3 regions of the Photobacterium piscicola genome follow, and region 2 is predicted to be linked to each of the others. Evidence: predicted binding sites of a transcription regulator. Region 2 holds the regulator's gene; each other region holds the start of a gene.
The links. The regulator PurR, encoded in region 2, represses purine synthesis genes. The targets are predictions, from matches to a motif close to TNANGNAAACGTTTNCNTNA.
Positions count from the first base shown of each region.

Region 1 (11,411 bases), 130 kb from region 2:
TAATATTGCTATATACTAGTAGCAATAAGCCCTATTAAGCATTTCGCTTTAATAGGGCTTTTTTTTGTCCATTTTTATTGTTTCCATTCAGTAATAATCAATTACTATATTCAATATTGTGTAATAATTAATTAAGCATAGAATATGTTTTATCAACTCACCCACTGTTGATTATCTAAATTAAATATAAAATTATTATTCCTTATTAAATAAACAATAATAGTTTTATTTAATTCAGCACCTCGAATTTATAATTATTATTCTATAACAATTAAAAGAGAAACATTATGTCTATATCTCTACACCCTGCAATTGATAACGGTTTTGCTGCAACTAAAGAAAACTTCCAAGGTGGCGTATTAAACTGTAACTGTGAATCAAATACAGTTCGCGTAAAACTATCAGGCCAAACTGCACACAACCATGCTTGTGGTTGTTCTAAGTGTTGGAAACCTGAAGGTGCCGTTTTTTCACAAATCGCGGTTATTTCTCGTGACAATGTTGAAGTCATTGCTAACGCAGAAAAGCTAGTTATTATCGATGAATCTGCAGCAATTCAACGTCATGCTTGTAAAGAATGTGGCGTTCACATGTACGGTCGTATCGAGAATGCTAATCACCCATTCTTCGGTTTAGATTTTGTTCACACAGAACTATCAACTGACAAAGGTTGGTCTGCTCCTGAGTTTGCTGCATTTGTTTCATCTATCATTGAAACAGGCACTGATCCTAAAGATATGACAGCTATCCGTGCTCGTCTTAACGAACTTGGTCTTAATACCTACGATTGCCTTTCTCCTGCACTAATGGATGCAATTGCAGCACACGTTTACGCTCAAAATCACCCACAAGCGTAATATACATCGCAACACCTGACAAAATAAGAAGCAATATCTTTCTGAGATATTGCTTTTTTTTGTCTGATTTGTATCTCTAAGTAAATAAATATGAGTGACATCACACTTAGATAACAACCTCCCCCCATGCGTATCAAGAATAGACTATTCTAGATAACGCTTTTAATTAACGTTCTAAATGATAATTATACTTAAAAACAGTCACATTATTACACCTTGGTAATAATGATTTTCCATATTTAGGGATTATCAATATTTAAGAAATAAATATAATAGTTGCATCAAGTCACCATGATGACATTAGATCAGTGACTATAATTAACAACGAACACCATGCTTGAACATGGGTCACCTATATTTTAAGAGAGTGAACGATGACTGACAAATTTATCAAATCAAAAGCGGCTATCGCATGGGGTCCTAAACAGCCTCTTTCTGTTGAAGAAATTGATGTAATGTTACCCCGTGCTGGTGAAGTATTAGTTCGCATCGTTGCAACTGGCGTATGTCACACAGATGCATTCACATTATCTGGCGACGATCCAGAAGGTATCTTCCCTGCGATCCTTGGTCACGAAGGTGGCGGTATCGTTGAAATGATCGGTGAAGGCGTAACAAGTGTTGAAGTTGGCGATCACGTTATCCCTCTTTACACTGCAGAGTGTGGCAAATGTAAATACTGCCTATCTGGTAAAACTAACCTTTGTCAGGCTGTACGTGAAACCCAAGGTAAAGGCTTAATGCCAGACGGCACCACGCGTTTCTACAAAGACGGTCAGCCTATCTTCCATTACATGGGTTGCTCTACTTTCTCTGAGTACACTGTACTTCCAGAAATCTCTTTAGCTAAAATCAGTAAAGAAGCACCACTGGAAGAAGTCTGTCTTCTTGGTTGTGGCGTAACTACCGGTATGGGCGCAGTACTTAACACGGCTAAAGTTAAAGAAGGCGACACTATCGCTGTGTTTGGTCTTGGTGGTATCGGTCTTGCAGCTATCATCGGTGGTACTATGGCTAAAGCTAGCCGTATTATTGCAATTGATATCAATGAAAGTAAGTTCGATCTAGCAATGAAACTAGGTGCAACTGAATGTATTAACCCAATGAAATTCGACAAGCCAATTCAAGAAGTGATTGTTGAATTGACTGACGGCGGTGTTGATTACTCTTTTGAGTGTATTGGTAACGTCAACGTGATGCGTTCAGCACTTGAGTGTTGTCACAAAGGTTGGGGCGAGTCAGTGATCATCGGTGTTGCTGGTGCAGGTCAAGAAATCTCTACCCGTCCATTCCAACTTGTGACTGGTCGTGTATGGCGTGGCTCTGCATTTGGTGGCGTTAAAGGCCGTTCAGAGCTTCCAGGTATCGTTGACCGTTACATGGCGGGTGAATTCAAACTTGATGATTTCATCTCATTTAACATGGGCCTAGACGACATCAATAAGTCATTTGACCTACTACATGAAGGTAAGAGTATCCGTACGGTTATTCACTTCGATAAGTAATCACTAGCACGATTACAATCTACATTCCCTTTACTGAATCATCTGTAAAGGGAATCGCTTATTTTTATTTTCACTTGTTCAATACCATATGCTAATGGATTAGCAATTAACTCTTTAACGATACTATATTTTAGTTTTACTTCTACCTTATTTGGATAGCGTCCAAATAATCGTTAATTGAGAATGGCAATTGCCACGCTCTGACATTTGGTGTCAGAGCGTTTTTATTTTTACACTACAATTTATATTTAACGCATCCCTTGGATTAGGCACTCTATATAATTAATTAAGCCTTTTAATACCAAGTTCTTCTTTTTATATTCTCGTTACGATACGAACCCAGAACAGAGACCTTTTCCATGAACCGTCGTCTATTCAAATCGTTACCTTTTCAATTGATGATAGCAGCGCTTTTAGCATGGGGGATTGCTTCTCTCTTACCCTTACAAGCAGGTTTTGAAAATACCACTGCTTTTAAATTATTAATGTTAACTAAAACAACCTATATCGGCTTACTCAAAATGCTTGTCGGTATTGTGGTGCTATTCTCATTGCTACAAGGCATTACAAGTATTGGTTCAACATCACGATTAAAAACATTAGGTTATAAGACGATTGCTTTCTATAGCTTAACATCAACACTTGCTATCTGTTTAGGTCTTGGTGTTTCACTTGCAATCCCTAAATGGCCACACTTAATTGATACAGCCCAAGTTACGGTTGGTAACCACGTACAATTAATTGATAATAGTGCTTCTTCTGGCGGCGCTATTACCGAGAAATTATTTAACATGGCGCTAGTTAATCCGTTTCAAGCGCTAGCAACGACAAACTTATTAGCCATTGTTGTATTTGCACTATTATTAGGTATTGCCTTATTAGCCAGTTTACCAGCTAAGCACCCTATTTTTGAGCTTATTTCAGGGTTCAATATTGCAATTAATCGAGTAGTATCTGCCGTTATTAAGCTGGCACCTTTAGCTGTATTTGCAATTGTCTTTCAATTTACGATACAAAGCGGAAACAGTATTTTTGGCGAATTAGCTTTATTTGCTTTATTGGTATTTTTACTGACCTTAGTGCACGGCGGCATCGTATTACCTTTACTCGCGAAGGTGTTTACAGGGATTAAATATTCAACGTTATTCCGTGCCCTTTCAGCCCCTATGACTATGGCATTTGCAACCTCATCAAGTTCAGCGACGTTGCCACTTTCATTGCAAACAGCACAAGAAGATTTAGGGGTATCTCAACCCACCAGCAGTATGGTATTACCATTAGGCTCAATCATGAATATGGATGGCACTGCACTTTTTGAAGGGGTTGCTGCTATCTTTCTTGCTCAGCTTTACGGTATAGAACTCGGAACATCAGGATTGATTATGATTTTCATTATGGCGATGGTGTCGTCTATTGGAGCACCAGGGATGCCATCAGGATCAATGTCGGGTATGCAATTAGTTCTGCTTGCGGTTGGTATTCCACTGGAAGCCATCGCGATTCTACTCATTATTGAACGCCCATTAGATACGTTCCGTACCGCGGTCAATGTTGAAGGTGATTTAATTGCAGCTTTAGTGGTCGATAAATGGCAAAACCAGTCAACAAAAGTGTGATATGGGTCTTATTTAGCATTTTATCCCCTTCTTACCTTGAAGCTTAATATTACTTTGACAGTAAAAAAAATGTGCCATAAAATCAATCAATAAGTATAACGTTTAAACGTTATTTCATTCGTTATGCTTATTGAATTTTTAACATCCTTTATATCAGCAGGGGCCTGTGTAATTAACACAGACGATATAATGGAGCCATAGGAAGCTCAAGGACGGTGTTAATTCTCTAATAATTTAAGACAATATTACTCAAATAATTATGTATGCGTTATTGTCTTAACGTAAATTAATAGGTTTTAATCATGGTTAGAAAATTATTACAATCGTTAGGGTTTAGAAATACTGAAACTAAATCTCGTCAATTGCGCGAACGACTTGAATTCGCTATTCAACAAAATCTTGGTCAACGTGAAGCACGATCTAACCGCGAACATTAAAACCCTAACAGTAAGATATTCTTTGATCATAAATAGTTAGCTATATTTACGCGCCTTGGCACGGGCAACAACAATAAGACGATTAATCAATACCTTTTGTTTCTCCGTGCCTGCTTGTTTTAATTCTCGAATAATACGTATTACTTCAGTTTCTAAGTATTTAGTCGTTTTTGTTTGAACCATACTACGAATCAATTTATCAGCTTTATCCGGTATCGGTTGTTGTAATGCCCACTCATAGCTATAAACACTTTCTCCTGCTGTATTTATCTCAGGCAAAGAAATAGCAACAACCTTTGGTGGTAATTGCATGTCATCAATACGACCTAAACGACGATAATATCCCTGCACAACAGGTGATTTATGGTATGGCAGCTCACCATCATGATAAAGTTGAGGGCCAATTTCCTGCGCAACATCAGCTTTAGATTCTAGAATAAATTGACTGGCATTTTTGTCTTTACGCACATATTGATCTTTCTTGGTATTCTCAACCGTATAATATATTTTGGCACTATGCTTGGCACGTGTTATTGCTACATAAGCAAGTCGACGTTCTTCTTCTGTATCTGCTGAAATACCCAATGATGATCGATTAACATAAGGAAAAGCATCTTTATCCCAATAAGGTAAATGTACCTGACTATACTCACATCCTTTAGCTCTGAAAATAGTGGTTAGTTGCACACTGTTATTTTGGTGTGATTGGTTTTCAGCTGCAGACTGTTGAGTATAATATTCAAAATACTGTAAAGCTTTATCACAGTTTTGATCCATTGATTCTAATACGGTTTCAACACTGTCTAAACGTTCAACGGCTTCTTCTATTTCCGTTGCCGTTGCTTCTGTTTTCCAAATCCAATTATCAAGTTCACTGTCTCGACGATATTGCTTATAAACCGCCAGCGCTTTAAACTTTCCTTTTCGTTGCAGCATTAATAATAATTCAATCCGATCTTTAAACGTTTCTAGATTTAATGTAGGTTGAATTTTTTCAGTTTGCTTTATTAAACTAAGCCATTCGTTACTTGGCCGCTGTGATAAAGACTCACACAATGGGCGTAAACTTTTATTAGGTACATAGCAGTGTGGAAAAGATAATAAATTAAACAATAAATTGGCTTTATCGTTATCCGCTAATGTTAAAAAACGCCCCGTTGCTAATATCATAACGTCCATTAACAACTTTACTTCACGACTGTGTGTTAACACCGAACCGATCGGCATATGGTAAGGTATTTTCTTTGTTAAAAAAGCTAATTCAAATAACATCGCCTGTGACCAACGTCTAACTAAAATAGCCACTTCAGCAGGTTGACCACCTTGTTGAATAAAATCAGCCACTGATTGCGCAATTTCTCCCACTTGGCGAGCGGTACCAATAACATCCACAGCAGTATCCGCAACAGATTTATGCGCAATGGTCTGAAAGTCATGAAATCTTTGTTTATTATTAGCAATTAAATGGCTAGCCGCTAATGCTAAACTATGCCCAAATCGAAACGTATGCGACAAACTATATGTCGTTGCTGGCGCAAAATCTTGTTCAAAATTAAGCATGAATTGTGGAGCACTACCCCGCCATTTATAAATACACTGATCAACATCACCTACCGCAACTAACTGAGCTTGTGGTGATAATAGTAATTTCAACAATTGATATTGCGCGGTGTTTATATCTTGAAATTCATCAACCATCATAAATTTAATTTGCTGATGATAGTAATGGCATAGAGCTTGATCATTTTTTAATAACTGTATAGTTTCTACCAGCCAATCATCAAAAAATAGCTGTTTACGCTCTTTACGTACAGTTTCAAAGTTCCAAAATGCTTCAATGATAAAGGCATATTCTCTATTAATTTCAGAGAGATCAAATACCTCTTTGGGCGGCAACATATGTGCTTTGACTAACCCAATAAAGCTCATTAACAATTCAATAGTGCGAGGATCTTTAAACGTTTGTTGTTTTTGATACGATTTTTCTTGTGCCGCCATTTGCCGTAAGACAAGTTTAGCAATGGTTTTATCACTATCACCATTATTAAAATCAATTTGGTAACCCGTCGTAGATAGATACCCCGACTGTCTTAATAGCTGAAAACAAAAGCTATGAAAAGTATGGACAGGCACGCGCGCGGCTAACGGGATCTGTGCTAACTTTTCCTTAAAATCGGTGCGAATATCACGGTTAAACATCAATACCAACATTTGTTCTGCTGCGATTGATTGTAATTTATGTTCTACAACACCGACTAACGTTGTTGTTTTCCCCGTTCCCGCACCAGCAACACAAAGTGCGTTACCTGACTGATGATGAATAAAAGCAGTTTGTTCAGCAGTAAAACGGGTCATTAAAAATACTCAGTAAGGCAATAAACGCATAGCAAACGAGTATAGCAATTGCCATATAAAGTTTAAATCGTAAAACATGACATTACATCCACACTCCTTTATCTACCAAACATCGTGTAATCAAAGATGGTGTAGCCCAGCAAAATCTGGCATTGGTCACTATCTATTGTTAAAATTCGGCTCCATTATTGGTGGCTATGCGCCATTGACTGTCTTTATTTGCCGTTTCAATCGGTGTTACTACTAAGAACTACATCATGATAAAAAATAAAAGCTTAATGACCAATGTGCTCTCTCTCCTTCTCTTATTCATTGGTTATATTAGTAATCAACATATCATTCTTTACTGTGGCTTATTTGCTTTTTCCGGTGCATTAACAAACTGGCTTGCCATTTATATGTTATTTGAAAAAGTACCCGGCCTTTATGGTTCAGGTGTTATCCCTGCTCGCTTTGAAGCGTTTAAACTAGCCATTAAAAACCTAATGATGGAGCAGTTTTTTACTCAACAAAACATTAGTCGCTTTTTAAGCCAAGATACCGACCAATCAACCGTGCTGGATATGCAACCAATTATCAGCAAAATTGATTTTGCACCAACCTTTGATTCATTACTGGATGTGATCATGAATTCATCCTTTGGCGGCATGATCACCATGATGGGTGGCCCAGAAGCCATGGAACCATTACGTGAACCTTTTATTGAGAAAATGCAGCTATCAGTAACAGAAATCAGTGAACAAGATAATTTTAAAACAGCACTGAAACAACAATTAGCCAAACCTGAAACATTGCATGATATTGAAAGTAAAATTGAAGATATTATTGACCAACGTTTAAATGAACTTACCCCTAAAATGGTCAAAGAAATGGTAGAAAAAATGATTAGCGAACACCTGGGTTGGCTGGTTATTTGGGGCGGAGTCTTTGGTGGTATTATCGGCATCATTTCAGCATTGATTACAGGTTAAGATCACCTGCTTTAATTTCAAGTAGCTGTGACCTTTTAAAGCGTATACAGCTACTCTCTTTACTCCTTTCAGCTTCAAATTGAGAAAGCAATTTATTCACCTTAATTGCAACTAAAAACTAAAATGATTCTTTTTCACTCAATCACTTTCATAAATTACATTAAAAGTGTGATAAATATTGAACTAAGATAACTAACAGTGATAAATACCTGTATATGTATCCAGTTGGAATTCATTTTTCTTGGCAAATTTCTCGACCCATTTCACAATTGCAGCAATTGTTAGTGGTTTAACAGCAACTACATTGTTGTCGGCTGATCATATTAGCCCCAGCATTGCACTATGGATGACTTTTTTTGGCACCATCGGTGGGCTTCTACCTGACATTGATTCAGACCACTCAACGTCGATGAAAGCATTGTTTACACTTCTGGCTGGGTTTTGTTGTTTTTTACTCATCAGCCATATTTACACCCATGTCGCAATGCTTGAGTTGATTTTGTATGTCATCTCATTGTTTATTACTATTCGTTATTTTGGCAAAGCGGTATTTGACCGTTGTACGGTTCACCGTGGCGCATGTCACTCGATTTCATTTGTGACTCTTATTGCACTCTGTTGTGTCCATATTTGCGTCTTATTGGGGCATACAGCGACTGATAGTTGGTTTGCTGGCGGGTTTGTTCTACTTGGCGGCATCGTACATTTAGTCCTTGATGAAATATACAGCGTCGATCTATCAAACAAACGCTTTAAATCATCATTTGGCACCGCACTTAAACCTTTTGCCTTTACCAAACCGTTCATTAGCCTAGCTCAGGTTATCGCTATTGTTATCTTATTTGATCTAGCACCAAGTTATGATGGTGCACTACAAGTTGTCACAAATTGGAGTCATTTCCAATTTACACCTGTCTGGTTCAACCTGGACGATACTAAACAATGGTTATTGCACATGTTTTATATTACGCCCCGTGATTTACATGCCTTTTATCAACGTTTTTAATCCCCAGTAAAACACTATCTCATAATGTAAAGTATGATATTTCATTACCATACTTTACATTTGTCACCATTTCAAACCAAAAAGCAATCGTTTGCTTTTTTACTGGTAGTCGTACAATGAACCGAGTATTATGCTTAATAAGATGAGTGCTTGAGGTAATGTTTATCTTAAACACTCTGTATTTCGATGCCATCATTTTGAAATAGGAATTTCACCATGAGTCTTGCTGATCAAGTTCTTGCCGTCAATGACGACCTGCCCATCCGTACCGATAAACCCGTTCACAGTGGAAAAGTACGCTCTGTTTATTGGCTAACAGACGCAGACAGTCGTCGTCTAATTCAACAAAAAGGCTACAACGTTCAACCTGATGCGCCTCTTGCAATTATGATTATCAGTGATCGCATTTCCGCCTTTGACTGTATTTGGCATGGTGAAGGTGGTTTGAAAGGTGTTCCCGGTAAAGGCGCGGCACTTAATGCAATCTCAAATCATTGGTTTAAACTCTTTAAAGATAATGGCTTAGCCGATAGCCATATTCTTGATATTCCCCATCCTTTTGTCTGGATTGTACAAAAAGCAAAACCTGTAATGGTAGAAGCTATTTGTCGTCAATACATCACAGGTTCAATGTGGCGATCATACACGCAAGGTGAACGCAATTTCTGTGGTATCGAACTACCAGAAGGTCTAGAAAAAGATCAAAAACTTTCAGAGCTTCTAATGACCCCCTCAACCAAAGGTATCCTAAAAGACATCCCTAATGTGCCTGAAGCGGATGATGTTAACGTGACTCGTCAAGATCTCATCAATAACTACCAAGCCTTTAATTTCCGAAATACTGATGATATTAACTATTACGAAAAACTATTAACCGATGGATTTACAGTTATTAGTCACGAATTAGCAAAATTAGACCAAATTTTTGTCGATACTAAATTTGAATTTGGCTACGTTACAGATGCTAACGGTAATGAAAAACTTATCTATATGGATGAAGTGGGTACACCAGATTCATCACGAATTTGGGATGGTGCCGCTTATCGTGACGGACAGATCGTTGAAAATTCCAAAGAAGATTTCCGTCAAGTGTTGCTTAATTACTTTCCAGATCCAGATATTTTATTAAATAAAGAACGTATGCCTGAACGTTTTGCACTAGCGACAGAGAATGCGCTCCCTCAAGATATATTAATGCAGATATCTAAAATCTACACCAATATCGCAGAAAAAATCACTGGACAACCAATTACTCTAAGCCAAGATCCAAAGAGTGAAATTATTGATATATTACGCCAAGAATATCAATTAATTGATTAATATTTATTCGAGAGCTATCTGATAGCTCTCTTTTCTATCCCGCATTATTAACAACTCCATTCATATTAAGCCTTTAATTACGACTCTATTCATATTAGATTACGTAAAAGCATTAACAAAACACTTCTTCCATTACCAATCCTTCAATTTTCAATCAACACAAACCATTAATAGCATCGCAATAACCAACAATCACACCCAATAAGCACCAATAAAACAAACAAAAATACAACATTACCACAAGTTGGCTCTTGGCTTTTATTGTAATAATTACACTTAAATAATAATTAATTTATACATATGTATTTTTAGTATTAATAACTAAGTTTAAATTCAAAAAAATACTATTTTAATAACAGAATTACGCATTTAATAATTGAATAAGTACAGCGGTCTACTTTATGATCATATTGAAATTAAAATTGATATAACTATTTATAAGAAATAACTTTCCCTTTAACCATATTTTAGGAGGTTTTATGAGCAGTATTACTGATGCTACTGCCAAGAAAACACGTAGCCGCGAATGGAAAATGTTCCTTTTTATTACCATTTTCCTGTTCCCTATTTTAAGTGTCATTTTCGTTGGTGGTTATGGTTTCACAGTTTGGATGTTGCAATTGTTTGTCTTTGGTCCTCCCGGTCACGGTGGTTGATCCCCTACTTCACACTACAAGCATCATTTAAAGAGAAACAATAATAATGAAAGCATTTTTAAAAAAAGCTTGGCTGACTCTATCACGCCCAAGCGTTCATATTAGCCTTGGTGTTTTAGCCCTTGGCGGTTTTGTTGCGGGTATTATTTTCTGGGGCGGATTTAATACGGCCCTTGAAAAAACGAATACTGAAGAATTCTGTGTAAGCTGTCATGCCGATAATGTCGTGCCTGAATACGTTAATACTATTCATGATAAGAACCGTTCAGGTGTTCGAGCAACCTGCCCTGATTGCCATGTCCCTCATGATTGGACTGATAAAATTTCACGTAAAATTCAAGCAAGCAAAGAAGTCTTTGCCCATTTTGCTGGATTCATTGATACCCCTGAAAAATTTGAAGATCGCCGAATTGTGCTAGCACAGCATGAATGGGAACGCTTTAAAGCCAATGGCTCACAAGAATGTCGTGATTGCCATGATTACAAAGGTATGGACTTCGAAAAAATGTCCCCTGTTGCACGCGTTCAAATGAAAAATGCAGCAGAGCGAGATCAAAGCTGTGTTGATTGTCATAAAGGTATTGCTCACCACTTACCAAAAGATATGGATACCAGTGGTGGCATGGTGTCAGAGCTAGTCCAACTTTCTCATGGTACTGATTACAGCAAAGGTGAAGAGATTTATAGC
Region 1 is NZ_CP175534.1:1,562,606-1,574,016, reverse strand. It holds gene gfa (S-(hydroxymethyl)glutathione synthase) at 1-3, shown strand, start outside; gene gfa (S-(hydroxymethyl)glutathione synthase) at 288-857, shown strand; gene ACJZU6_RS07535 (S-(hydroxymethyl)glutathione dehydrogenase/class III alcohol dehydrogenase) at 1,232-2,362, shown strand; gene ACJZU6_RS07530 (dicarboxylate/amino acid:cation symporter) at 2,722-3,978, shown strand; gene ACJZU6_RS07525 (hypothetical protein) at 4,281-4,415, shown strand; gene ACJZU6_RS07520 (ATP-dependent helicase) at 4,452-6,770, opposite strand; gene ACJZU6_RS07515 (DUF445 family protein) at 7,028-7,741, shown strand; gene ACJZU6_RS07510 (metal-dependent hydrolase) at 7,983-8,747, shown strand; gene ACJZU6_RS07505 (phosphoribosylaminoimidazolesuccinocarboxamide synthase) at 8,964-10,067, shown strand; gene torE (trimethylamine N-oxide reductase system protein TorE) at 10,547-10,723, shown strand; gene torC (pentaheme c-type cytochrome TorC) at 10,770-11,411, shown strand, end outside.
Region 1: a site for PurR is predicted at 8,827-8,846, ahead of ACJZU6_RS07505 (phosphoribosylaminoimidazolesuccinocarboxamide synthase). Genes of this name have one in related genera too.

Region 2 (11,411 bases):
AAAAATAAAGAGTCTATATTAATGGTTATCTAAGTAACCACATGAAAATGCTGACAAAACGGACTGTACACACAAGGGGTGGTATTTTGCATCAATATTCAATCACTATCGACAACGTTCTTTTTAGTGTTATTTTTAGGTAATAATAGTGAATACAAAACGTTACGTTGCCGCAGGGGCGGTATCATTATTGGTTCATAGTATGTTTCTTGCTGCTATGCCAACCAAAGATCCAATCACACTGACGATGGGAAGCGATACTCCACACGTTAGTTTAACCTTCGTTGCAGTTCCACCTGCTGTGGCGAAAACACCACCACCAACGGTAACGCCAGTATCCACCCAGACAGAAGCAGTACCAACAAAGTCTGCGCCAGTAAAGCCCCCAGTTATATCGACTATGAAGCGCTTAGCAAAGACCGCAACAGTGGATAAAACCGTCCCTAAAAAAGCCCCAACACTTAAAAAAACTGCACCACCGAAAAAGAAAACTACACCGCTGATTAAAAATAGCGTTACCCCAATAAAAAACGTCACCTCAGTAAAAAAGAAGCAGCTTACACATAAAAAACCTTTAAAGCAGACATCATCAACTGTAACAACGATGACGGATACAAAAACAGCGCTAAAATCAACAAAAACACTGTCAAATCAATCGAATAAAACAGCAGCCACCGCTGTCGATAATGCAGGAACACAAGCATTACAATTGGTATCAAAGCCGACCTTTGTGACACGACCAGGCGCTGTCAATTACCCCAAATTAGCCAAACGTCGCGGAATTGAGGGTCAAGTACTGATTGAAGTCTGGATTGGTATAAAAGGACAACAACTCAAACAAAAACTGATCAAATCATCCGGTGCTCATATCTTAGATAACGCAGCAATTACGGCGATTAAGAAATGGCATTTTTCTTCTCATATTGTGAACGGTAAGGCGATTGCCCACCGAGTACAGATCCCTGTACGTTTTAAACTGGACTAAACCATGACTGTTATCGACAACCTCACCCAACAATTTGGCCTTATGACATGGCCGCTGCTTACATGCTCAGCACTAACGATCATGATTCTCGTCGAGCGTTTTATACAAGTACTACTCTGCACGGGCGTTGGAAAAACCAAAATCACCGCCCTTTTAGATAAACAGAATCGACATGATGATCGTGCGCTAGATCAGTTAGCAGACCAACTTAAGCATCAACGACCATTACTGTGTAAAGGCATTGCAATGCTTATTTCTCATCGTCATTTCACGAAACCATTACGTGAAGATGCCGCGGGTATTTGGTTACTTCAACAGCGCCAGCAATTACGTTCAGGGCTACGATTACTGAGTTTAATTGGTGTGATTAGTCCGTTATTAGGTTTACTTGGTACGGTGTTGGGCTTAATTGAAATGTTTAAAGGCATTGCCCTATCAACAGGCTCGGTTACGCCAAGTGATCTTGCTGATGGTTTAGGTTTAGCAATGCGTACAACAGCGGCTGGCTTAATTATTGCCCTGCCCGCTATTACAGGTTCACAGCTATTAGGTTTATGGGCCGATAGCATTATGGCGAAACTGGAGCACAGCTTAAATCGTTGTAATTTATGGTTAGAAGGCATGAACATTGATGTCGGTAATAGCCCAGTAAAGCCATGTGATACTTGTGAAGAAAACCCTGCTTACACTGGCAAATCAGCATGATTAGTATCAATAATAGTCAGCAAAATGCAGACGAACTCAATCCTGATTTAACGCCTTTATTGGATATTATCTTTATTGTTATGGTGTTTTTATTACTTACCGCAACAGTAAAAATTAAATCACTAGATGTGGAATTGCCGCAGACCTCAACCCAAATATTACAAACAACCAAGGCCGATCCGATCACGATAAATCTGGTTGCGACTGAACCTTATTGGGCATTAGACGGTCAATCGGTCGACAACTGGGACAACTTTTCACAGCAATTATTAGCCGCTGTAAAAGCACATTCAGATAAGCCTGTCGTTATTGGTGCTGATAAAAAAGCATCCGTAGAACAAATGCTCAAGTTATTAGCTTTTCTACAAAAAAATGACATTAAAGCCACGCAACTATTAATGGAAGATCAACAATAATGGACAGCTACCGTTCTTTTATCGCCTCACCTTGGCGTCATGTTTCTCAAAAAATACTGTTATCAGCAACACTATTTATCACAGCTTCAAGCATATTTAGTCCTCTCGCCCATGCACAAGCAAGTTCTGCAAGAGTTATTAGTGCAGGTGCGGCTATTACAGAAATCATTAACGCTTTAGGGGCTGAAAAGCAATTAATAGCTGTCGATGTTACCAGTAAAACCCTTGTAGCGGATGATATGCCTAAAGTCGGTTATCACCGTCAACTGTCAGCGGAAAGCCTGATTGCTTTAGCCCCCACTCGTATTATTGGCTCTGATGAAATGGGGCCACAAAAGACATTAACCCTTTTAAAACAATCGGGAATTGAGGTGGATATTGTTAACGGTGGCGAAACGGTGTCTGATTTACTGCATCGAATCGATCAAGTTGCGGCCTTAACCCAACATTCACAACAAGCACAGCAACTTAAGCAAACTATCGCAGCGACAGTAAAAAACATCGAAAAAAACAATACTCATCAGACTCAACCGAAAAAAGTATTGTTCTTAATGATTCATGATGGACGACCAATAAGCGTTGCTGGCAAAAATACCACCGCTGACAGTATTATTACTTTAGCGGGAGCAATAAACCCAGCGGCAGCCGTTATCGCAAACTATAAGCCAGTTTCAACCGAAGCTATTTTGCAAATGCAACCCGACATTATTTTACTTAGCAGCCGCACCACAGCCTCAATTAAAAATATGGCACAACTCATCAAAAAAATGCCGGTATTAGAAGCCACTCCTGCGGCAAAAAATAATGCCATTGCCGTGATTGATGGTACGGCATTAATTGGTGGCTTAGGCATTCATAGTATTAATGAAGCCATGCGTCTTAATCATGTTTTTTACCCACAATCGTAATCTGAGATAAATGTCACCATGAACGTTAGTCGTATTTCACCCCATGTCATTTATTCGATTAGTCTAGGTGCATTACTCTTTGCACTATTAAGCTCTATCGCTATTGGACCGATGGATATCAGTTATAAAGACAGTTTTTTATCTTTATTACCAGGTAAGCATCAACTCGCCACCCATGTTGATTTAGTGATCCATCAAATACGCTTACCACGAACATTATTGTGTATTGCGATTGGTGCCATACTTGCGATCTGCGGAGCGGTGCTACAAGGGTTGTTTCGTAATCCTCTTGCCGATCCGGGCATTATTGGTATTTCAGGAGGTGCTGGCCTAGGTGCTGCGTTTGCGATCATTTTATTTGCCCCATTAATGGCGCAATACCCTTTATTAATGAATATTGGTGCTGTGCCCTTCTTCGCTTTTTTGGGTGGCGCGCTGAGCACATATTTGGTATATCACCTCGGCACTGATAAAAACGGCACATCTGTCGTGGTAATGCTATTAGCAGGTGTCGCAATTGGTGCTATTTCTGGTGCTGGTTTGGGGCTACTTAACTATATTGCCGATGATCAAGCGCTACGTGATTTTTCATTATGGTCAATGGGATCACTTGCAGGGGCGACTTGGTCAAGTATCTGTCTTGCCTTTGTGAGCCTCATTGTTATCTATTATTATTGTTATCGCCAAGCTAATGCATTGAACGCCTTTTTATTAGGAGAAGCTGAAGCCCGCCATATGGGAGTGGATGTTCAACATCTAAAGCGCAGTTTAATTATTGTATGTGCTGCTGGTGTGGGGATTACCGTTGCTATTACAGGTCCTATTGGCTTTATTGGTCTGGTGATCCCCCATTTAGGGCGCATGATTTCAGGCCCTAATCATAAAACATTATTGCCAATCTCAGCTATTCTAGGTGCTTTAATTTTACTTGTCGCAGATATGATCGCGCGTAGTGCGTTTGCACCACAAGAACTCCCCGTTGGTATTATTACCGCTATTTTAGGCGCTCCATTCTTCATTTATCTATTGAATAAACAAAAAGGCAGAATCGCATGACGGTAACCTCTGCACGCCCAACTGTCATTTCGGCACGTGATTTGCAATTAACATTGGCAGGAAAAGTATTATTAGATGACTTTAATATTGATATAAAAGCGGGTGAAATAACGGCGCTACTTGGGCCTAATGGCGCAGGAAAAAGCACGTTACTTAAAATACTCTGCGGTGAAATGACACCTGAAAATGGGCAGGTTACATTTTTTAATCGCGATATTGAAGATTGGCAACGATCTGAATTGGCGTGCCATTTAGGTATTTTACCGCAACACAGTTCGCTGTCTTTCGCCTTTACCTGTAAAGAAGTGGTTGAACTTGGCACTATGCCGCTATGTTTGTCACGCCAAGAAATTGACGATATCACCCTCACAACCATGCGTAATACTGATGTTCTTCATCTTGCACCACGCTTATATCCCACGTTATCAGGGGGTGAAAAACAACGAATCCATTTCGCACGCGTGCTAACACAACTCAGTCAAGCTGATGATAAATGTATTCTAATGTTAGATGAGCCAACATCTGCCTTAGATCTCGCCCACCAGCATAAAACGCTACAAATGGCACAAACCATGGCAGCAAAAGGTGCCGCGGTTATCATCGTATTACATGATCTCAACTTAGCTGCGCAATATGCTCAACGTATGGTCATTATTCAACACGGTAAGATTCAAGCCGATGGATCACCATGGCAAGCATTACAGCCTGAAATAATTAACAATGTCTACGGTTGGAACATTTCCGTACATCCCCACCCTGTTCATGGTTATCCTTATCTACTATCCTAGTATTAAAGTTCATCGTCTTTTTGATTATCTCTTGTAAATTTCAGTAAAATTACTGAAATTTACGATTTTTTGTTGATAGTTATCAAATAATTTACTCCCAGACAATTGAAACGTTGCACTACGCGTAACACTCAGTAAAATGTGAACGCAAGCGATTACACTTGAAAAATATGCAATAATTATAAAGCCGCGAATAAATGCGGCTTTTAGTGTTAATACTATTTAAGTATGCAGTAGACACATTATTGGTGCCAAATTGAATAATTAACGAGAGACTTTACCGAAAAACATTGAATTATATTCATCTCAGTAATTACTCAATTTGGTACCTCACGATTAGCTAGAAACATCTCTAGCACCCATTATTAGAAGAATAAATATGGCAACCATTAAAGATGTTGCACGTATGGCTGGCGTTTCAACTACAACAGTTTCACACGTGATCAATAAAACGCGCTTTGTCGCAGAAGCAACACAGAAAAAAGTACTTGCTGCTGTTGAAGAGCTTAACTACGCACCAAGTGCTGTTGCGCGTAGCCTAAAATGTAATACAACCCGTACAATTGGCATGCTAGTCACTAAGTCAACCAACCCTTTTTTTGCTGAGGTTGTACATGGTGTTGAAGAGTATTGCTACCGTGAAGGTTACACGCTCATTTTATGTAACACTGAAGGTAACCTTTCTAAGCAATATGATTATTTGCGCATGCTTGCAGAAAAGCGTGTCGATGGCTTATTGGTAATGTGTTCTGATCTTGATCAGAAATTACTGGATTTACTTGAGCGTCAAAAAGACCTACCAATGGTAGTGATGGATTGGGGTCCAGAAAGCCCACATACTGATAAAATTCAGGATAATGCTGAGCAAGGTGGCTACATTGCGACTAAGTATTTTATCGATCATGGTCATAGCCGTATCGGTTGTTTATCAGGCCACAACGATAAATCAACGTGTCGTGAACGTCTAAAAGGCTTTAATAAAGCAATGGCAGAAGCAAACTTAGCAGTTAACGAAAACTGGATTCTTGAAGGTGACTTTGAGTGTGATTCAGCCGTTGAAGCTGCTGAGAAGTATATTGCAATGACAGATCGCCCAACCGCCATTTTCTGTTTCAATGATATTATGGCAATGGCACTGATCAGTACTTTTGAACAAGCAGGGTTACGCGTTCCTGGTGATATTTCAATTATTGGCTACGACAATATTGATCTTGCGCCTTACTTCGCGCCACCATTAACAACTATCCATCAGCCAAAGCGTCGTTTAGGTAAAACCGCCATTAAGATTTTAATGGAACGCATGAAGAACAAAGATCATGAACCTCAAATCTTTGAAATGACGCCAGCCATCGTTGAGCGCAAGTCAGTAAAGGATTTACGCTAACACGCCCCCTTTTGATTGAGCCAATATTTTTATTGGCTTTTTTATAGCTAATGAATTTCGCTCGATGATCCTACAAAAAATATCTTATTCTCAAAAACATGAACAAACTCACAGATTCATCAGCTTTAATTAATATTAAAACTTACCTTTTTAAAAGATCGAATATAATAGGTCTTGTAAATACATATAATAGTAAGCAAAAGACTTACAAATTATAAATAATACTTCTATATTGATAATATTATTTATAAAGTGATACATGGATGATTTAGAGTAGGAAAATTCTCTCGTAAATAACTTTAATAATAAGTCAATTTACGACTACTTTAATGTTAGGTGACACTCATTTATTCACCGAGTAGAAGTATGGATAAACCAATATTAAAAAACTCATTAAAATTATTAGACCATTTAGGTAATGTTAAATCGCGTTCTATATTTGGTGGCTTTGGTATTTTCGCAGGCGAAGCAATGTTCGCACTTGTGGTTAATAATAAACTTCACCTAAGAGCAAACGCTAAAACTGAAGAGGAGTTTCAACAAGCGGGATTAGAACCGTACATCTATAAGAAACGTGGGTTTCCTGTAATAACTAAACATTACGCAATTCTTGATGAATGGTGGGAAGAACCTGAAAAAATAATAGAGCAAGCTAAATATTCTCTTGAAGCAGCACTTGCTGATAAAAAAGCAAAAGAATGTTGCGCGCCAGCTAGGATAAAAGATTTACCTAACTTACGCCTATCAAATGAAAGAATGCTCAAAAAAGCAGGTATTCAAACTATTGATCAACTATACGATCTTGGTGCACTCAACGCCTATAAGGCATTACAAAAAACACAAGAGGCATCATTAAGTTTAGAATTATTATGGGCTCTAGAAGGTGCTATACATGGCCAACATTGGTCTGTAATACCAGAAAGTAGACGTAACGAACTGCTCGCAAAACTATAATAAATATATTCGTCAACTGGCTAAGTGACGCTTAAGAATAAAGAGGCTCAGTGCCTCTTTAATTTATTTTATTCGATATCTGCATATAATCTTTCCAAACTATCCTTACTTGAACCTGCACTTCCTCTGAACACATCTTACTGTGTACATTAATTATACAGCACAATTAAAAATACACATTCCATGAAGAAATAGTTATCCAAGATCCTGTTTATTCTTTATATCGAAAATCATAGATACATCCTTCATAAAAACGTATTTTTAACGTTCTTGAACGAATATTTATCCAATACCACACTAAAGCATCATTCACCACATAAAATGTAACAATTCATACATTCATTATTGTTATTTGTTCTTTGTTATATCTAATAATTTTTTGAATAATAAAAATTTTTGTCATTAAATGAAATACAATATCACTTCCCTCGGTCTTGCTACTTAATAGTCGATGTGATTCTCATTTAATAAGGACATACCTTGCGTATATTAACCAAAAAAACATTCTCATTATGGGTCAAACCTTTGCTATGGCTTCAAAAACGCCATTTTGGCAATATTCTCAATCCCGCGAAACTATGGGGACAAAAACCAGTGCTTTTCTGGTTAGTGGCTTTGTTCTTTGGTTACCTTGATCGTAAAAAATCACCGATTGATGCAGTGATACGTTCATTAGTCTGTGTACGAGTATCACAACTAAATGATTGTGCTTTCTGTGTTGACGCTAATGGCATGAAATTAGCAGAGCGCTGCCATTCATTAGAAAAAATTAAAGCACTTGCACACTGGCAATCTTCTGATCACTTTTCAGAGCAAGAACAAGCAGTGTTAGCTTATACCGAAGCAATGACTCTTAGCGATCAACATGTCAGTGATGAAATGCTAGCAGCGCTTGCAACATGGTATAGCAGCGATGATATTATTGAATTAACCGCATTAGTGAGTTTTCAAAATTTATCCGCTAAGTTTAATACTGCGCTAGATGTTCCTGCACAAGGTTTTTGCTCATTACCTATTCAGCCTCAACAAAGGAGCCACGATGAAAAGTAATAAACTTTTGTTGCTTACCGTTATATTGGCAATTATTGGCACTTGGTTTTATTTTGACCTTGGCCAATACCTTACCCTTGAAGCGGCTAAACGTGAACAATTAACCCTGCAAGACTATATTATTGAAAATCCAATTACATCTTATATTGGCTTTTTTAGTTTATATATTTTAGTCACTGCTCTGTCTATTCCTGGCGCATCAATATTAACCTTATTAGGCGCAGCTTTATTTGGTTTCTGGGCCAGCCTAATTATGGTGTCTTTTGCCAGTACAATAGGCGCAACACTGGCCTTTCTATCTAGTCGTTTTATTTTACGTGATTGGGTACAAGCAAAATTTGGTAATCGCTTAACAACCTTAAATGATGGCATAAAGAAAGAAGGCGGATTTTATCTGCTGAGTTTACGTTTAATTCCTGTTTTCCCTTTTTTCCTTATTAATCTTTTAATGGGATTAACCATAATTAAAACCCGTACTTTTTTCTGGGTTAGCCAATTAGGAATGTTAGCGGGTACTGCCGTTTATATTAATGCGGGTACTCAACTTGGAAAAATAGATTCACTCAGTGGCATCATCTCTGCCCCCGTTTTATTCTCTTTAGTTCTACTTGGCATTTTCCCATTACTTACAAAATGGATCATGAAAACAACGGCTATTAAAAAACAATACAAACAATGGCAAAAGCCCGCTCGCTTTGATCAGAATCTAGTTGTCATTGGTGCAGGTTCTGGCGGTTTAGTTAGCGCGTACATTGCTGCCGCAGTAAAAGCAGATGTTACTCTTATTGAACGTCACAAAATGGGAGGCGATTGTTTAAATACTGGTTGTGTTCCATCAAAAGCACTTATTCGTGCAGCACATACTGCGGCTGATATCAAAAATGCATCAGCACTTGGTATCGATGCTCACATTGATAATATCGATTTTGCACAAGTGATGGGCCGCATTCATAAAGTCATTACTAAAATTGAACCCCATGATTCTATCGAGCGTTACAGTAAGCTTGGCGTAAATTGTATTACCGGTGATGCAACTATTGTCTCGCCATGGGAAGTTGAAGTGAATGGCACCCGTATTACAACCCGTAATATTGTTATCGCAACGGGTGCGCGTCCATTAGTACCAGCCATACCTGGTTTGGATACTGTTAATTACTTAACATCTGATACTGTGTGGCAATTAACTGCCCTGCCTAAGCGATTATTAATCCTTGGTGGTGGCCCTATTGGCTGTGAATTAGCACAAAGTTTTTGTCGATTAGGTGCCGAAGTCACTATTGTTGAAAGATCACCTCAGCTATTAAATCGTGAAGATCGCGATGCTGCTCAATTAGTTGAACAATCGCTTGTACACGATGGCGTTAATATCTTACTGCAACATAATGCTGTTCAATTTGAATCAACGTTTGATGATAATGGTCAACGAATTCAACGTGCCATCGTTGAACATAACAACCAACAAGTTAGCATCGAGTTTGATGCAGTAATGGTCGCTTTAGGCCGTGTTGCAAATGTGCAAGGATTTGGTTTAGAGGAACTCGGCATTACCACAACAGAGCGTGGCACTGTCGCTGTAAACCAATACCTACAAACACAATATCCTAATATTTATGCCGTCGGTGATGTTGCTGGCCCTTACCAATTAACTCACGTAGCTGCACATCAAGCATGGTATGCCGCGGTTAATAGCCTATTTGGTGCCATTAAAAAATTTAAAGTCGATTATTCAGTTATTCCAGCCGTCACTTACACGGCACCTGAATTAGCAAGAGTTGGCATTAATGAAAAAGAAGCGCAAGCGCAAGGGATTGATTATGAAATCACCCGCTATGGATTGGATGATTTAGACCGCGCTATTGCTGATGGTTATGATGAAGGTTTTATTAAAATATTAACCCCTAAAGGTAGCGATAAGATTCTGGGTGCCACTATTGTTGGTCACCATGGCGGTGATTTATTAGCTGAGTTTACGCTCGCAATGCGTCATAACTTAGGGCTAAATAAGATCTTAGGCACGATTCATCCTTACCCAACCATGAGTGAAGGTGCAAAATACACCGCAGGCGTATGGAAACAAGCCCATGCCCCTCAAAAACTGCTTGCTTGGGTCAAAAAATATCACCACTGGATGCGTAATTAATCATTACGCCAATAAGGATATCGATTGTGATAACAGCATTTTCTACTTTAAAAAAGCTGACGTTAACTGCTGCACTGGTCATTGGTAGTGTAACGGCACACGCCAGTGAACAGCATAAAAACGTTAATATTATGCCCACATGGCAACAAACCCTTGCTCAAGCTAAGGGAGAAACCGTCTATTTTAATGCTTGGGGTGGCAGCCAAGAAATAAATGATTATCTGTTATGGGCTAATACCCAATTACAACAGCGTTATGGTGTCACTTTAAAACAAGTTAAAGTGACCGATATAGCGGAAACCACACAACGTTTATTGGCAGAAAAAACCGCAGGCAAAAACAACGGTGGTAGTGTTGATATGGTATGGATCAATGGCGAAAACTTTCGTTCAATGAAGCAAAATGGGCTGTTGTATGGGCCATTTACGCATCAGCTTCCAAACTGGAAATATGTCAATAAATCACTGCCTATTGATAAAGACTTCTCTGAACCAACTCAAGGACTAGAAGCACCATGGGGTGTTGGCCAACTGGTGTTTATTTATGATCCTGAAACGCTAAAAAATCCACCCAAAAGCTTCAAGGCATTATTAGCTTTAGCTCAGCAACATCCTGGAAAAATTAGCTACCCTAAGCCACCAGAGTTTCATGGAACAAGCTTTTTAAAAGCAGCACTGTTAGAACTCACACCAGACAAAAAAGCATTATATCAACCCTTACAGTTACCTAAAGATCAAGCGCTGTTTGATCGCGTAACAGCACCATTATGGCATTATCTTGATCAGCTCCACAAAGTAGCATGGCATCAAGGAAAGCAATTCCCTGCGGGCACAGCTGAAACGGTACAGTTACTTGATGATCAACAATTATTATTAGCGATCACCTTTAACCCTAATGCGGCAGCTGCAGCCATTGCGAATGGTAATTTAACTGATAAAGCAAAAACTTATGCCTTTAGTGCTGGCGCATTAACTAACATCCACTTTGTTGCAATTCCGTGGAACGCAAATGCCAAAGCCGGTGCA
Region 2 is NZ_CP175534.1:1,689,202-1,700,612, reverse strand. It holds gene ACJZU6_RS08155 (energy transducer TonB) at 149-985, shown strand; gene ACJZU6_RS08150 (MotA/TolQ/ExbB proton channel family protein) at 989-1,690, shown strand; gene ACJZU6_RS08145 (biopolymer transporter ExbD) at 1,687-2,106, shown strand; gene ACJZU6_RS08140 (ABC transporter substrate-binding protein) at 2,106-3,014, shown strand; gene ACJZU6_RS08135 (iron ABC transporter permease) at 3,033-4,070, shown strand; gene ACJZU6_RS08130 (heme ABC transporter ATP-binding protein) at 4,067-4,858, shown strand; gene purR (HTH-type transcriptional repressor PurR) at 5,238-6,242, shown strand; gene ACJZU6_RS08120 (TfoX/Sxy family DNA transformation protein) at 6,609-7,196, shown strand; gene ACJZU6_RS08115 (carboxymuconolactone decarboxylase family protein) at 7,677-8,246, shown strand; gene ACJZU6_RS08110 (FAD-dependent oxidoreductase) at 8,236-10,386, shown strand; gene ACJZU6_RS08105 (ABC transporter substrate-binding protein) at 10,518-11,411, shown strand, end outside.

Region 3 (11,411 bases), 580 kb from region 2:
AAATTAACTAAAATTTGTTCAAACTGGACTTGATCTGCAAGTGCGTAAAGAGGGTGATCAATGGTATTCACCATTGTTGTTTTTTGTACTTTAGCGCGACTTTCTACCAAGATTAATGCTTGTTTAATTGAATCTTGAACATCCACTTTGCTTAATGGCCTGGTTGCTGATTGCTTTTTAGCAAAGTTTCTAAAGTTTACGATCAGTTTACTCATTCGAGTAACAAGATCGTCTATTTTTGTCAGATTTGTGGGTAGATTTTCGTATTTTTTATGATCAAGTGCAAGTTTTGCACTAAATATTCGAGTTGAAATTGCTGACAATGGTTGATTGAGTTCATGTGCAAGTGATGTCATCGTTTGACCTACGACGGCCATTTTTGCCGCTTGGATTAATTCATCTTGCGTTTCAATTAAATCACCTTCAATGCGTTTACGATCTTCAATCTCATCGCGCAGTTGTTGGTTTCGAATAGTTAATGATTGCGTTTTCTCTGCCACCGTATTTTCAAGCCAGCGAGCAGTATTTTCTTGTTCGGTGATATCCGTCATTGTAATAATAACTTTGTCATCATTGCCTTGAGTAAAAGTGCGGAAATCTAGTCGTAAATATAAGCTTTGACCATTTTTGGTAATTAATTTGACGGTCATGTTATAAGCGCCATTGGTCATTAATGGCCCATTGGTAGTAAATAAATGTTGTAGCTTGGTTAGGGTTGAGATATTAAATAGATCCCAAACCTGATGCTTTTTGGTGACATTACAAAAATTTAATTGTTTTAATGCTTGAGGGTTTACAGATTCAACTGCACCATTGAGATCACAAGTAATAATGCTGGCTTGCGTATTATTGATGAGATTAAGCGCATTAGAGTTTTGTATTTCTTGCATCTGCTGGCAGAAGTAGCGCAGGTTATCCCCTAAAATACCTATTTCATCAACGCCCGTTGTTTGAATATGGGCGTTGAGATTACCATTGGCAATAGCTTGTAAATCTTGACCTAGAAGGTTTAAGCGTTTTACTACGCCACGACCCACTAAATAAATTGATAAAATAACACTAAGAATAATGGTAATAAATACCACACCAAATAAAACTAAATTACTGATCCAGATCGAATGTCTTGTTTTGCCATTTAATTTTGCGAGTGCATTATCAGCGTGACCCACAAGTGTTTGAATTATATTTTCTTGTTGTGTTAATTGATTTCGAATATCACGCTGAGATTGAGTGATCTTTACACTATTTATATTATCTAAGATTAAGAGCTTTTGAAGGTGGCCATTAGGTGTCACTAATTGTGTAAATTCTTGCTGTAATTGACGGTATGTAATTGTCGAAGGGTAATTATTTAATTGCTTACTGATTTTATTGAGTTGTAATATTTTTTGAGCAATAGCATCAAAAGCGGTATTGATGTCATTATGTTGACGGTGAAGAATGCTGTCTTCTATCAGTTGATGTAATTCATTGACATTGACGGTAATGGTTTGAATAACAGAAAACTCAGCCATGATATTTTTGATATTAGTATCATGATCTTGCGGTAATTTCTGAGGGCTATTCAGTAATCGCATCATTTGCCACTCGATTTCTAGTCGCAGTGGTTGTAACTCATCAATTAAATCTTGATGTAGCCATTTAATGGTATTTTCTATTTGTTTTAATGCTAATCGCTGGGTATTTCGCTGCTGTAATAATGCGATATAGCTATCGATATTAGCAACTAATAGTTGCTGACCCGATTTTATTTTGGGGTAGTAATATAAACTTGAAATATTATCTATTGATTGTCTAATCGCCGTTAAAATAGAGACAATATTTTTTTTAATCGCTTTATGTTTTAACGGATTAGTATTCATGTCTAATGCTGTTAATGCGGCTTGTAATTCTGCCGTACTGCGCTCTAAACGATAACTTGATCGTAAAGTTGGCATATTATCATTAGCAATAGTGCCTATTTGTTGACTTAATTTTTGCCATGTTAATGCGGCAATAACACTGACACTGATCGTTAAGAATGCCATTAATATAATGGCAGAGGTCAGACGATTACCAATGGTATTATTTTTTACATAGCTAATCATTGTTATTATCTATTCAAATTTAAATGGCATATTACTAATAAATGTAACCTTGCTAGATTACGTATTAATAGCGTGAAGAAGTAGACGTAATTATACGTCAGCGACAGAAATGATCACTAATAGTTTTTATAACAAAACAACGGCTGTTATTAGTGTGAGAGAGTGGTGTTATCGTAAACAATGGATCACGTTTCAGTTTTGTGTTTTATTATCATTGTATGAGAATAAAAACAAAAACCGAGTTGATTAACTCGGTTTTATTGTGAATGCTTATCAAACTTATGCAGTAATGATTTGTTGGATTTCACTGCAAGATAAGTGGTAATGGCGTGGACATGCGCGCCAAATAGTCAGCATGCGTAGGTATTTGTCTAGCATTGGTACATGACTATTGAACTGGTGTTCATTTTTAGGAAACTGTGGGTATAGGCCTTCATCATTGGTAAGAAAGCGAACATAATTAACTAACTTAGCTTCAGTAATTACATCAAAGCCTAAAAATTGTAGTCGACGCTGGTCAATGTCTTTAGCACCATCACAACGGCAATCTTCTAAATTAAATGATTCTTGTAGAGCATGGTACATTTCCATAATTTCAAGAACTTGTTTACATTCATCTTCAGAAACTTCACCAAAGTCTTTGTTAAGCTCACGCATCTGTAAACAGTAACCACGTTCAATGATCATTTGTAAACGACGGTATTTGTCAGCATTTTCAGGTGCAAGTTTTGACATGATGTAATATTGATTCGATAGAATTAGACGTTGAGCGTTAGTCATTTCCATTGTAGTAAGCCTCAAATTTTTTATAGATTGCACTCACTCAGTTGTGATTTTATCGCGATAGTGAGCACAAGGAATATTTGTTATGAGCGTGAGATTAGCAGGTTGAGTGTAAAATAAAATGATCTGACACCACGAATAGGATTATTTTTTGTTAACGAATGTTATCCAATTGATATGTTGATAAAAAACATATCTAATTGATTTTAATTAAAAACCACTATTTTTGTAGGTTTATTTAATCGTTAAATAGGATTGCAATTGAATTGGTGGCCAATGTGAGGCTGGGTATCGGTAACCATGATGATCACCGATACCTGAGTATTTAATGGTATGGCTTTAGCTTAGGCCAATAATATTGCCATCAGCATCAAGATCAAGATTCATAAATGCAGGTTTTTCAGGTAAACCAGGCATGGTCATGACATTACCGCATAAAGCATAGATAAACCCAGCTCCTGCACATAATTTTAGCTCTCTTACTGGAACCGTAAAATCTGTTGGTGCACCTTTAATATGAGGATCTGTAGTAATAGATAAAGGTGTTTTTGCCATACAGATCGCTAAATCATTAAACCCTTGCGCTTTTAACTTAGCTAACTGTTGTGTGGCTAAAGGTGATAGCTCAAGATTTTTCGCGCCATACCCAATTTCAGCCACTGCCATTAATTTCTCTTCAATGGTTTGATTCAAGCGATACAGTGGTGTGAAGTTTGCTGGTGTTTTACAAGCGTTAACCACCGCATGGGCGAGTTCAACTGCACCGTTTCCACCTTTGGCAAAAGCTTCACTGAGTGCAACATCAACATGTACATTAAAGGTTGTGGTTAAAATCAGTTGTTTTAATTGTTCAAGTTCTTGATCAGTATCTTGTGGAAAACGATTAATCGCCACTACAACGGGCACACCGTATTTGGCGGCATTATTAATATGCCAACGTAAATTTTCAAAACCAGCTAATAAAGCTGTACTATCCGGTTCAAAAATACTATCAGGTAATGATTGCCCTGGCTGTAAATCATAGAGTCCTGAGTTTGCTTTTAGGCCACGCAAAGTTGCAACAACGACTGCGCAATCAGGACCACGCTGTGCTTGTTGTGCTTTAATATTACAGGCTTTTTCAAATCCCATATCAGAGCCAAAGCCGCCTTCAGTCACCGTAAATTCACTTAATTTTAATGCGATTTTATCGGCAATAATCGAAGAATTACCGTGAGCAATATTCGCAAAAGGTCCGGCATGAATAAGTGTTGGCACCCCTTCTAAGGTTTGCATTAACGTCGGTTCAATCGCTTCACACATAGTGACAGCCATTGCGCCTGCAACGTGTAGATCTTCTGTTGTAACAGGCTCACCGTCAAGGTTATAAGCAACCACGATTTTTCCGATACGTTGACGCATATCGGCTAAATCTGTGGCAAGGGCTAAAATTGCCATTAATTCAGAAGCGGCAGATATATCAAATCCATCGTGGCGTTCAAGGCCATTAATGGTTTTCCCTGGCTCATTTTGACCAACTGTAATCATACGTAATGCACGATCATTATGATCCATTACTCGCTTCCAGCTAATATTATTAATATCAATCCGTAGGGCGGGTAAATCCGTATGTGCAGTAAAACCGTCGTAGCCTAAGCGTGATTCATGGTATAGACGAGCATCTAATGCTGCTGCTGCAAGATTATGCGCTGCGGTTACGGCATGAATATCCCCCGTTAAGTGTAGGTTGAGCTTTTCCATTGGTGCTACTTGGCTATAACCGCCTCCTGCCGCTCCGCCTTTAATACCAAATACTGGCCCCATTGATGGTTGGCGAATACAGGCAAATACTGAGCGCTTAATTTTAGCTAACCCTTGTGCTAAACCAATGGTTGTTACTGTTTTACCCTCACCGAGTGGGGTTGGAGTAATAGCCGTTACTAAAATGAGCTTACCTTCAGGTTTGTTGCTTAACCGTTTTAAAATAGCGGGTTTTACTTTCGCTTTTAAGCTGCCTTGAGGCGTAAGATCTTGTGCTTCAATGCCGGCATTGAAGGCGATGCGATCAATGGGAGTGAGTCGCGTTTCTCGGCAAATTTCGATGTCACTTTTCATGAGAGCTTATTTCCTCATAGGCAGATAGAGTAATATTAATGCTGATATTGAACGCTTTTTTAACTGCAAATCTGTCTTTTTGCATTAACGCAAACGTTTGCTTTTGGTTTATACCATAATTTTATCATGGATAAATATCCTTTTATGGTTTTTTTATAGGGGCTATTGCTATTTAGTGGAAGATAAAGAGGTGATGTTTTTAGTTTTTATTGATAATGGAATGTATTATTTCATTATTAGTTATTGGTTGTTTTTTGCTCTGCATTTAAAGTATGTGCCATATAAAAATGACCCTGATCAAGTAGGGTGTAAATTTAGCAAAGGAAGTTATGATGCAAGAACCTGTAACTAAGTGGAAGTATACAGTACCAATCTCATTGTTAATTATGGTGTTGTTAATCTCTTTTCTTGTCACAATTTTACCGTTGTCACGATAAATACTATTTTATCTTTTCAGTTTAAATAGAAAAGAGCGACTTATCTAACTCCTTAGAGATAAAGATAAGCCGCTCTTTTTTGTATTAACAACTATGACACAGTTGTTTAATACATAACTTTCTTACCATAGCTTGCAAGAATGTTTTTAATATTTTCCATTGTCTCTTTTTTCGGTGGCTTAACCCCAGTTAATGGGTATTCAAAGCCAAGAGCTTCCCATTTGTGCTCACCAAGCTGGTGGTAGGGCAGCAGCTCAATTTTTTCGATATTATCCATGTCTTTAATGAACTCACCTAATTGGTGTGCAGATTGTTCATCATCAGTGTAGCCCGGTACAATTACGTAACGGATCCATGTTTTTTGACCACGCTGGTGTAGGTAACGTGCAAAATCAAGCACACGTTTATTGGAAACACCAACCAAGTTTTGGTGAACGCTATCATTCATCTGTTTAAGATCAAGCATCACAAGATCGGTAGCATCTAATACCTCATCAACCACATCGGTATGTTTACGAATGTAGCCATTGGTATCAAGACAAGTATGAATTCCATCTGCTTGCGCAGCACGGAAGAAATCGCGGACAAATTCTGGTTGTAGCATTGCTTCACCACCAGAGGCGGTAACACCACCACCAGAAGCATTCATGAAGTGACGGTATGATCTTGCTTCATGCATTAATTCTTCAATAGTCGCTTCACGACCGTCATGGGTATCCCATGTATCACGATTGTGGCAATATTGGCAACGCATTAAGCAACCTTGCAGAAATACAATAAACCGAATTCCTGGGCCATCGACGGTTCCGCAAGATTCGAAAGAGTGAATACGACCTGTTACTGACATTGTTCTATTTCTCCGCATACTGCGTTTTATTTATATGTTATTTTATTACAAAACGAGGTGTGAATATAGCGAAAACTCAGGATCCCTCATTAGCATGGATCAGATAAGAGTGGGTGATATTCATCTCTCTTGTGTTTTAGTTAATATCTCTTTGGAGGCTGAATTATTGAGTAATTGTTGGCTTCGTTGTTGCCATTGATCATGCCAAATTGGAATTTGGCTAAAAGGTAACGGTGGTGAAATAAAATAACCTTGCGCGAGTTCACAATCCATTTTTTGTAGCTTTAACCACAATGTAATATCTTCAACACCTTCAGCTATCACTGTTAAATTAAGTCGATGTGCTAATAATAAACAAGTCTCAATAATTACTTTAGCGGTGTAATTTGTTGGCATCGCCTGCACAAAGCTAATGTCTAACTTTAGCGACTTAAACGGCAAGATATCGAGTTGTTTTAGCGATGAATAACCCGTACCAAAATCATCAATCGAAAGATTAAACCCATGCATGCCTAATCGAGCAGCAGCTTCTAGAGCTTTGCCTGCCGACTCAAATAAATCTGACTCAGTTAATTCAAAATAAAGCCAGTGATGCAATTGTGGATATTGATTATGTAATGCCAGCACATGATTAATAAAACTACGTTCAACTAAGGTTTTGGCTGAGATATTGACAGCAACTCTTCGGCCTTCAAATATAGCTTGATGGCTGATTACATGATTGATAATGAGTAAGGCGAGATGGCTGTCTTTACCTATTTGGGTTAAGTGCTGGATGAAATTACTTGCAGGCACAATGCCATAATCTGGGTGAATAAATCGAATTAATGCTTCGCTAGCGACCCATTCGCCAGTTTTTAAATTAACAATGGGCTGATAATAAGGGGTTAAGTAGTTAGCATTAAAAGCATCAATAATATCCTGCTCTGTGAGTGCGAGTTGTAATGCTGATATTGGTGCATCGCCCAACGGTTGTTGATTGACCGCTAAAGCTAATAATTGTTTTAGTTGCTCAAGATGGGTTGGTTTCGCTAATGTACCTAATAAATTAAGGCCATAGTTTTTACACATTTTATTGACACTAAGAAGTACATCCGCATTTAATGCGCTAGTGATAATAATTGCACCAGTGAATTGCTGTTCAGCAAGATGACCGAGAAAACTGATGCCGTCCATTTGTGGCATGTTGAGATCACAAAACAGTAACTGCGGTTGATATAGTGCTACCGCCTTCAATCCGCACACACCATTAGTTGCACAGTGTATATGGTCTTGATTTGGATCGATAAGATGAGCTAATTGGGTTGCAAGAACTTGACGTTGAAAGTCATGATCTTCAATCAATAATATGTTCATTCTTCGATCCTATTTACTGTTAATTTGGTGTGATAATTGTTCGATTAGTTGCTCAATGTGCAAGTAGTCTTGTTGTAAATCGGTCGAGTCTATTTGCGCTTGTTGCGAGTGTAATTCAAGCTTCTGGGTTATTTGTGCTAATGGATGAAAAGCCATCATCCGTGCAGCACCTTTCATGCGATGGCTAACCATAAAGATACTATCATTATTTTGTTGTGATATTGCTGTTTTAAGCTGTGATAAATCGTCAAAACAAGATTCTAAGTATTGTTGTAGCAATAACTGACACAGCTCACTGTCACCAAATATGGGTAATAGTTCATTTATATCAATAACTTGTTTTGGTGTGGTTGATGTTATTGACGATATTGTTGGCTCGATAGTTAATTGTGACATTTTTTTGACGTTTTGGTCTATGCTTAATGGTTTTATCCATTTTGCTAATATATCTTTTAGCTGTTGTTGCTTTAATGGCTTAATTAAATAATCGCTAAAACCCATGGTTTGAAAACGACAGGTATTAGTGAGAGCGTTGGCTGTAATCGCGATAATAGGTAAAGCTATCGCGTCTGTTCGTTGTTCTTGCTCTCGAATTATTTTGGCTAACTCATAGCCATCGACTTCTGGCATATGGCAATCAGTGAGTAAAATATTGTAATTAGTCTGTGCTAATGCAACTAAAGCTTGTTTTCCATTATCAACAATATCTACCGCATAGTTAAGTTGCTCTAATTGTTGTTTGAGTATCTGCTGGTTAATTGGATGATCTTCTGCGACCAACACATAACGGTTATCTGCGATAGCTTGTTCACGAGTTAGCGTTATAGGCACATTATAGCGAGACTGATTGTCATTGTTATACGGTTGAAAGGGCTCTGTTAATGCACGATAAAGTTGTTGAGATAAAAGCGGGCTAAGGGAAATATTACGGGCATTAATGTTGGACGTAAGTATGACATCAGTAGAGGTTATAGTAATCCAATTAACCGAAGGTAAGTTAATTGCAATCCAATTAAGATCAATATTATGTTGATTTGCCCATGATTGAGGCACAAAAATAGTATCAATACATTGGGTTGATATTGCAACTGCGAGTTGTTCTTTGGTGGTGACATTTAACCGCGAGATAGAACAACCCCAAGCTGTTAAATAGTTGGTTAAAATAAGATCATTGACTATCGAGAGTAAGCCACAGTGCTTGTTTAATGATTTAACCTCAGCGGCTTGGCAGATATCAAACGTGAGAGTGATCGTAAAGCTAGTGCCTTTATTAAGTTGGCTTGATACTGAAATCGTTCCATTCATTAATTGGATCAGTTGGTGGCAAATTGATAGCCCTAATCCGGTGCCATCATAGCGACGATCGGTGTTTTGCTCTATTTGTTCAAATGGCTGAAAGAGTTTATTGATATTTTTAGCCGCAATACCTATGCCAGTATCTGTGATTGTAAAGCTAATAGTTTGCTGGTTATTTTGTTGGGATAATAAATTAATATCAAGGTGTATAGCGCCTTGAGACGTAAATTTAATCGCATTATTAAGTAAATTATTCAGCACTTGTTTAAGACGAAAACTATCAAAACGTAAACTTTTGGCGATATTAGGATCAAGCCATAATTTAAAATCTAGCCCTTTCTGTGCGGCATGAATAGCATGAGGTTGTACTAACACTGTGGCTATTTTATACATTATTTTTTGTTGCGGATTGATCTCTAGTTTTTTTGATTCAAGCTTAGAGAAATCTAAAACATCATTCACAATATTAAGTAGGTTTTCACCTGAAAAGGTGAGATTTTTATGGATTTGATAAAGTTCAGGCTGTTGAGCATAAGGTTTCATTAAATCTAATAAACAAATAATGCCGCTGATTGGCGTGCGAATTTCATGACTCATCATGGCTAAAAAGCGTGATTTTGCTATTGTGGCTGCTTGCGATTTTTGTTTGGCGATTGTCAGTGCTAATTGTTGCTGTTTTAATTGAGTAATATCAATCAGGATGCTATTCCACTGCCAACCGATTGCTGCTGGCGTAATTTGACAACGTAGTTCAATCCAACAAGGTGCACTTAATTCATTGATTTTAATTTGTAACTCGGTACGCCAATAGCCTTGCTGTACAGCATTACGCATTTCGGCAACTAAGCTTGAATAATCATCTCGCATAGAGATGCGATCTTTCAATAAGTGTGGAAAAAAATAGAATTTACTGGCTGAAATACCCGTAAAATCAATAATTTTTTCACTCATAAATTGGATATCAATATCCATTGGGTCATCACTTTTTTGGTGATGTTGAATCAGAACACCATCAAAATTATTGGTTAAATAAGTTAATTTATCTTCTGCCGCTTTACGGTACTTAATTTCTTTACTTAAACGGCGGTTCCAAATGGTAATGGCCCCAATAATACAGCTAATAACCGCGCCCATTATCATGATAAATAAGATTAATCGATTGTAAATACCATCATTTTTTATTGTGAAAGTATGCCATTGTTTTTGAATAGTCGTTGGTGGCAGAGAATCAATGGTTTTATTTAAAATATTACGCAGTAAAAGGTTATTTTTTGACAGAGCAAAGGCAACTTTTCGATCATAATCATCAATACGACTTGTAATGATTTTTAATTGCCCTAAGAAATTGTTTTGTAATAAAACATTCGCGGTAGATAACGAAATTACCGCATAATTAATCTCCCCATCGACCACGGCGTTGAGAATATCAAATTTATTTTTAAATAAGCGAATCTTCGCTGTTGGGTAATATTCTTTGACAAGTTTTCCTCCAAATCCAAAGGCGAGAACACCAATGGTATCCGTTGAATTAATGGAGGTTAATTTTTTATGGTTGATGTGATCAAGCATAACCCACCGATCGTTAGAATAAGGGGTCGTAAAGGTCAGTTCCTTATGACGTTGGTTTGTTATCGCTACCGCAGCCATAATATCAATGTCATTATTGAGCAGTTTTTGCTTACCATCTTGATAATTATCGATGGGAACAATGGTGGTGGTGATAGGAAGCTTATCTTTTATTTTGGTTAAAGTGTCGTTGAGTTGACTTAAAATAAAATCATTTTTGTTCAATATTGGCGACATAGGGTATTTATAGCCGATACGAATATTCTGCTGCTGCTGTAAGGCATTATTTTCAGCTGCGGTTAAATGAACCGTATGCGGATCACTTAACATCTTTTTTTGTATTGGCGTTAGCCAGCGATCATAAATTGCGGTTAAGACTGCGGGATGAAGTTGACTATAAGCTTGATTAATATTGTCGATGAGGACTCTATTATTTCGTGTAGCTGTGATGTATAAGCGTTCAAAAGGCAATGTAGTTATCGGTGAGAAATAAAGTGGTGGTTGTTGCTTATTAGTTGTGAGTGAGTGGTGTAGGATCAGGCTATTACCAATATAAACATCGGCTAGACCTGTATCAACAGCATTAAGTGCCACGGTGCTGGATGGCATTGCTAGAATTTGACCGTTAAGATGAAGATCTATTATTTTTTGTTTAATAGCAAAGCCATTTTCAACACTAATAGTAGCATCATTAAGATCTGATATTTTGGTGTACAGAGGCGATCGGCTAAGCATCGCAAATGATGAGCTTAGAATAGGATCACTAAATACCATGTATTTTTGACGATTAAATGTTGCCGCTATACCAATCAATAGATCAACATCGTTACTTTTAAATGCTGCGAGCATTTCATCAAAACTTTGGAAATAGACACTTTTTATTTGGTAGTTTGCTTTTGCTGCAATAGTATCCATCAAATCAGGTAACAAACCGACAATTTTATC
Region 3 is NZ_CP175534.1:1,109,341-1,120,751, forward strand. It holds gene ACJZU6_RS05600 (ATP-binding protein) at 1-2,087, opposite strand, end outside; gene ACJZU6_RS05605 (YfbU family protein) at 2,367-2,873, opposite strand; gene ACJZU6_RS05610 (formate--tetrahydrofolate ligase) at 3,210-4,964, opposite strand; gene pflA (pyruvate formate lyase 1-activating protein) at 5,508-6,248, opposite strand; gene ACJZU6_RS05620 (EAL domain-containing protein) at 6,369-7,604, opposite strand; gene ACJZU6_RS05625 (ATP-binding protein) at 7,614-11,411, opposite strand, start outside.
Region 3: a site for PurR is predicted at 5,050-5,069, ahead of ACJZU6_RS05610 (formate--tetrahydrofolate ligase). Genes of this name have one in related genera too.